Regions from separate parts of the Streptomyces sp. G45 genome, predicted to be linked through region 1. Evidence: riboswitches for the same ligand, from Rfam matches in the RefSeq annotation. Region 1 holds a riboswitch; the other holds the start of a gene.
The links. Region 1 has a riboswitch for cobalamin ahead of metE (5-methyltetrahydropteroyltriglutamate--homocysteine S-methyltransferase). Riboswitches for the same ligand answer to the same signal wherever they lie in the genome.
Positions count from the first base shown of each region.

Region 2: it holds a riboswitch for cobalamin, as region 1 does, so the genes downstream of both, ACOBQU_RS24300 (CbtB domain-containing protein) here and metE (5-methyltetrahydropteroyltriglutamate--homocysteine S-methyltransferase) in region 1, are expected to answer to the same signal.

Region 1 is NZ_JBMUZU010000001.1:8,497,587-8,500,766, forward strand. Features, by position in the region: gene metE (5-methyltetrahydropteroyltriglutamate--homocysteine S-methyltransferase) at 1-1,402, opposite strand, end outside; cobalamin riboswitch at 1,570-1,793, opposite strand; gene ACOBQU_RS36335 (FAD-dependent monooxygenase) at 2,142-3,180, shown strand, end outside.
Region 2 is NZ_JBMUZU010000001.1:5,757,036-5,760,215, reverse strand. Features, by position in the region: gene ACOBQU_RS24310 (glycoside hydrolase family 6 protein) at 1-119, opposite strand, end outside; gene ACOBQU_RS24305 (ANTAR domain-containing protein) at 278-1,156, shown strand; cobalamin riboswitch at 1,483-1,629, shown strand; gene ACOBQU_RS24300 (CbtB domain-containing protein) at 1,663-1,890, shown strand; gene ACOBQU_RS24295 (CbtA family protein) at 2,007-2,735, shown strand; gene ACOBQU_RS24290 (class F sortase) at 2,732-3,180, opposite strand, start outside.

The DNA.
Region 1 (3,180 bases):
CGGTCCGGCCCGCGCGCAGGTCGGCGCGGGCGGCGCGCAGTTCAGCGGTCTGCGGGAAGGACCCGATGGTCGTGGTGGGCAGCAGCGGCAGACCGAGGTGGGCGCGCTGCGCGGCGGCGCGCTCGGCGTACGCGGGTGAGCGGCGGGCGTCGGCCGCGGTGACGGCGGCGGCGCGGGCCCGCACGGCGGAGTCGTACGTGATCGGGGAACGGGCGCGGGAGTCCAGGTCGGCGCGGTTGGCGGCGAGTTCGGCGGCGATCGCGCCGGTGCCCTGGGCGAGGCCCTTGGCGAGGGTGACGACCTCGGCGGTCTTCTGCTGGGCGAAGGCCAGCCAGCGCAGGATCTGCGGCGCGATGTCCCGCTCGGCGGCCGCGTCGAGCGGCACGTGCAGCAGGGAGCAGGAGGCGGCCACGTCGACGCGGTCGGCGAGGCCCAGCAGGGTGCCCAGCGCGGCCAGGGACGCCTCCAGGTCGTTGACCCAGACGTTGCGGCCGTCGACGACGCCCGCGACCAGGCGCTTGCCGGGCAGCCCGCCGACCGCGGCGAGGGCGTCCAGGTTGGCGGCCGCGGGTCCCGTGAAGTCCAGGGCGAGCCCGTCGACGGGGGCCTTGGCCAGGACGGGCAGGGCCTCGCCGAGCCGGTCGAAGTACGAGGCGACCAGCAGCTTCGGCCGGTCCGTGAGGGCGCCCAGGTCACGGTAGGCGCGGGCGGCGGCGTTCAGCTCTCCGGGGGAGCGGTCCTGCACGAGGGCGGGCTCGTCGAGCTGCACCCACTCGGCGCCCGCCGCGCGCAGGTCGGCGAGGACCTCGGCGTACACCGGGAGCAGCCGGTCGAGCAGTGTGAGCGGGTCGAAACCGGCGGGCACGCCCGGTGCGGGCTTGGCGAGCAGCAGGTAGGTGACGGGCCCGACGAGCACGGGCCGGGCCGCGAGGCCGAGCGCGCTCGCCTCACCGAACTCCGCGACCTGCCGGGAGGAGTCGGCCGTGAACACCGTATCCGGTCCCAGTTCCGGCACCAGGTAGTGGTAGTTGGTGTCGAACCACTTCGTCATCTCCAGCGGCGCCACGTCCTGGGTGCCGCGCGCCATGGCGAAGTAGCCGTCGAGCGCGTCGGCCGCGACGGCCTCGCGGTGCCGTTCGGGGATCGCCCCGACCATGACGGTGGTGTCCAGGACGTGGTCGTAGTACGAGAAGTCGCCGCTGGGCACCTCGTGGACACCGGTGTCGGCGAGCCGCTGCCAGGTGGCGCGGCGCAGTCGGGCGGCGGTCGAGCGCAGTGAGTCCGCGGTGACGCGGCCCTTCCAGTAGCCCTCGACGGCCTTCTTCAGTTCCCGGTGCTGTCCCTGACGGGGGTAGCCGTACACGGTGGCCCGTGCTGCCGCGGCTGCGGGCTTGGTGGTCACGGAGATCTCCTTCGCGAGATGAGTCCCTGAGGTCCCGGGGACGGGACGCGGGCGCGAAGGGGTGACGGACCGGGCGGCACGGGAGCGCGTGCCGCCCGGCACGCCCGTCCGCCTGGTATGTACGCCGACCCGCCCACGAGGTCACCGGGATGTCCGCGCGCGAACGGGTCGCGCACGGGCAGGTGGCAGGTCTTCGGACTCGCGGGCACGTCCTCACCCTGTGAGGACACCTACTGGCCGTCGCTTCCCAGACCCCGTACGTCGGATCCAGTGCTTCTGACGGCGGTCGTTCCCGCTCACCGCTGCGGGGCAGTCCCGGATTCCCACCGGGTTCCCTCTTGCGACGCCTCCCGCCTGGCGGACGGGGCGAACCAGCTGCACGGGCCAGCCTAGAGGGTGACGGGGCGGGTGGGACAGGGTGTCCGTGATCTGGATGCGGGGCGGCGCGCGCGGACGCATGGGTATGTGGGCGTGGGTGTGGGTGCAGGGGCGCGCCTGGCGGTGGCGCCGATGCGGGCCTGGCGGGCGGTGCGGGTGCGGGCTTGGACGGCGCGCGGGCCCCGGCCCCAGGTCGGGGCGGCGTGGGCCGGACCGTGGGCTGGACGCACAAGAAAGGCGAGGGGGCCGCTGCCTCCTCGCCACTCTCAACGTATAGCGCACGGGGGGCCTTGCGGCAAGGCCCCCGCCCTGCCGCAGAATGCCTGGCCTACAGCCATGACCTGCGTAAACGGGAGTTCTCATGATCGACGTGGTCGTTGTCGGCGCCGGGCCCACCGGGCTGATGCTGGCCGGTGAGCTGCGTCTCGCGGGAGTGCGCACCGTCGTCCTCGACAAGCTGACCGAGCCGTCCGGGCAGTCCCGCGGGCGTGGCCTGCACGCGCGCAGCGTCGAGATCATGGATCAGCGGGGCCTGCTCGACCGGTTCCGCGCGGCCAGCGAGACGTTCCAGGTCGGAGGCCTCTTCGGCGGCATCATGAAGCCGTGGCCCGCAGGGATGGACACCGCTCACCCGTACGGTCTGGCCACGCCGCAGCCGGTCACCGAGCGGCTGCTGGAGGAGTGGGCGTGCGAACTCGGCGCCGAGATCCGGCGCGGCCACACGGTGGTCGGGCTGAGCCAGGACGAGGACGGCGTGAACCTCGAACTGGCCGACGGCACGAGCCTGCGCGCCCGCTACGCCGTCGGCTGCGACGGCGGGCGCAGCACGGTGCGCAAGCTGCTCGGCGTCGGCTTCCCCGGTGAGCCCGCCAAGGTCGAGACGCTGCTCGGGGACATGGAGGTGACCGAGGCCCCGGAGGCGGTCGCCGCCGTCGTCGAGGAGGTCCGCAGGACCCAGCTGCGGTTCGGCGTCCTTCCCGACGTGGACGGGAACAAGGGCGTGTACCGGATCATCGTGCCCGCCGAGGGTGTGGCGGAGGACCGCGGCGCGGGGCCGACCCTGGAGGAGTTCAAGGCGCGGCTGCGGGCCGTCGCGGGCACCGACTTCGGGGCGCACACGCCGCGTTGGCTGTCCCGGTTCACCGACGCCACGCGGCAGGCCGAGCGCTACCGCGTCGGCCGGGTGCTGCTGGCCGGGGACGCGGCGCACATCCATCCGCCGACCGGCGGCCAGGGGCTCAACCTGGGCGTGCAGGACGCGTTCAACCTGGGCTGGAAGCTGGCCGCCGAGGTCAACGGCCGGGCGCCGGAGGGCCTTCTCGACAGCTACCACGCGGAGCGGCACCCGGTGGGGGCCCGCGTCCTCGACAACACCCGCGCGCAGATGGCCCTGCTGGGCA
Region 2 (3,180 bases), 2.7 Mb from region 1:
TCGGACGAGCACCCCGAGAGGGCGGAGAGCAGCAGGGCCGCGCCCGCCAGGAGCGCCGGAGCCGCCGTCCCCGGGCCGCGATCCCCCGTACGCGACCTGTGTTGTTGCGGTACATCCACTCCCCCTTGGGCGCACGGTTCAGTGGTCAATCCTGACATAACACAGTGCGCCCCACGAGGGCGGACGGATGCGCGAAGGCACCTGTTGGAGAGCTGTTACAGCGTCCGGAAGCGGGGTAGGCGAGCTGCCGTGGGGGGCGGTGGAGAAGGGAACGCCCATGCCCGACCGCGCCTCACAGCTCCAGCTGGCCCGGGCCCTCGTCGAGGCCGTCGACACGGTCAGCGACGACTTCGACGCGGGGCGGCACCTGGGCCGCGTGAGCCAGCACTGCGCCGAACTCCTCGACGCCCTCGCCGCGGGGGTGATGTACGCGGACCCGGACGCGGCGGACGGCGGGGCGCGCCTGGCGGTGAGCCGCCGCGGGGGCGAGCTGGCGCGGGAGCTGCTCGAGGCGCAGCGGCGCGGCGGGCCCTGCGTCGAGGCGTACGGCAGCGGCCGGGCGGTGCCGCCGGTGCGGCTCGGCTCCGGCGACGCGCTGGTGCGCTGGCCCGCCTTCACGGCGCGGGCCCGCGCGCGGGGCGTGGCCTGCACGTTCGCGGTGCCGCTGCGGGAGCGCGACGACGTGTTCGGCGCCCTGAACGTGTTCGTCCCGCGGGCCGACCCCGCGGGGGCGCGCGGGGGCGCGGGCGACGGCGGAGTGGAACTCGCCCGGGCGCTCGCCGAGGCCGCCGCGGTCGGGCTGCGCAACCACCGTACGTACGCCTCGTACCGGGTGCTGGCGCAGCAGCTCCAGTCGGCCCTGACCAGCCGCATCCGCATCGAGCAGGCCAAGGGCATCCTCGCCGAGCGCTGGGGGTCGGGGCTCGACGGCGCGTTCGACACGCTGCGGCGGTACGCGCGCCGCGAGCGCCTGGTGATGGACGCGGTCGCCCAGGCGGTGATCGAGGGGACGCTCGACGACGCGGTGCTGCGGGGCGACGGGGCCCGCGCGGACGGGGTGGCCCGCACGGACGGGGTCGCCCGCGCGAGCGGGGACGGCACCCGCCCCGGCCGGGACGGTGCGGGCGGCCCGGGTGCTGGCGTCAAACGCCCCTAGGCCGCGGTCGCCTTCCGCTCTAGAGTCAGCTACACGGCCCAAGCCCCCGGCCTGAGTTGACCGAGGACCGCGCCCCGCGTCGGGGAGCGGACCACCAAGGCCTCCCGCGCCGACGCCGGGTTCCTCCCGCAGCTCGTGCGCGCGCGGTCGAGGACCAGCCCGGTCGGCGGCTCCAGGGGGAGCGGGTCGTTGACCGGGCCAGGTGCGTCCCGGCCCACCGCACACGTTCCGGGCGCCACACGCGCGCGGGCGCGCGCGCCCGCTCCGGGCGCCTGTGCGCCGCCGCCCGGCTCACTTGACCTGGTTGACAGTGTCCATGACCACCTGGGACTCTCCCGGCGACAAGTCCATACATCGAGGCGACGGTTGCCAGGAACCCGGTGCGACTCCGGGACGGTCCCGCCACTGTGACCCCGGGCGCGTGCTGTCGGCGCGCGGGGAAGTCAGGAACTGACCCGTCGTCCTCCTGCCATGGGGCGTGGAAACCCCAGAAGGAGAGTGACGGCATGTCCGCTTCCGCCGCGCACACCGCACCACAGTCCGAGCACGCCGCCGTACAGTCCGCGACCATCCAGACCCGCGACTGGCTGATCGCGGCGGCCGCCGCGATCGTGGCGCTGATCGCGCTGTACGCCGTCTTCATGGACAACGGCTCGCTGGTCTCGGCGACCGGCGACTACCTGCACGAGTTCGCGCACGACGGACGGCACCTCTTCGGTGCCCCCTGCCACTGATCGGGGCCGCGCGCGCCATGACGTCGTCCCCTGACTCCCCGAACTCCCTCACCGCTCCCCGGACTTCACCCACCGGCCCCCCTGACTCCGCGTCCGCCCCGGTCACGGCCTCGCCCGTGCTGTCGTTGCTCGGCCGCGGCCTCGCGGCCGGGGGCCTCGGCGGGCTCGCCGCCGGTCTGTTCTCGCTGCTGCTCGCCGAGCCCCTGATGGACAGGGCGATCCGCGCGGAGGAGGCCCGCTCCCACGAGCACGAGCCCGCGGGCGGCGCGGTGCAGCACCACGAGGAGCTGTTCTCGCGCTCGACCCAGCACGCGGGCCTGGTCATCGCCCTGGTCGTCGCGGGCCTCGCGATCGGCGTGCTGTTCGCCGTCGCATACGCCGTCGTGCACCGGCGCGACCCGCGCGCGCACCCCTGGCCGAGGGCGCTCGCTTGCTGCGCGGCGGCGTTCTGCGCCGTGTCCCTGTTCCCGGCGCTGCGCTATCCGGCGAACCCGCCGGGCGTCGGCGACTCCGGCACGGTCGGCGACCGGCAGGAGATGTGGCTGGGCGCGGTCGCCGTGAGCGTGCTCGGCATGTTCCTGGTGTGGCAGGTGTACGTGCGCCTGGCGCACCGCCCGCTGCCGGTGCGCCAGGGCGCGGCGGCCGTGACGGCAGTGGCGGTCCTCGCGCTGCTGTGGGCGCTGCCGGACAACCCGGACCCGGTGCCGGTCAGCCCGACGCTGCTGTGGGACTTCCGGATGCTGTCCCTGGCGTCGCACGTGCTGCTGTGGGCGGTGTTCGCGGCGGTCTTCGGCGGCCTGGGGCTGCGCGCGCTGCGCGGCACCCGGAGTGCCGCCGAGGGCTAGCGGTCCACCCCGGTGAGGTAGGCGGAGACGACGACGTTCGCCGAGTAGGTGCGGCTGGCCCGGTCGAAGGTGCCGCCGCAGGTGATCAGGCGCAGCTCGGCCCGTCCTGCCTCCCGGGGCCCGTAGGCCCGCCGCGCGTCGAAGTCGTTCCCGCCGAGCACCTGGACGTCGTCCACGGTGAACTCGGCGAGGGAGCCGTCGTCGCGGGTCACGCGGATCTTCTCGCCGGGGCGCACCGCGCTCAGGTGGTAGAAGACCGCGGGCCGGGTCTCGGTGTCCACGTGCCCGACGAGCAGGGCGGGCCCGGCGGCACCGGGCCGCACGCCGCCTCCGTACCAGCCGACGACGCCGGGCTGCGCGTACGGCGGCGGGTCGATCGCGCCGCGCGGGTCGAGGCCGCGGGCCACGACCGGGGCGCGTACGCCGAGGGACGGCACGTCGACGC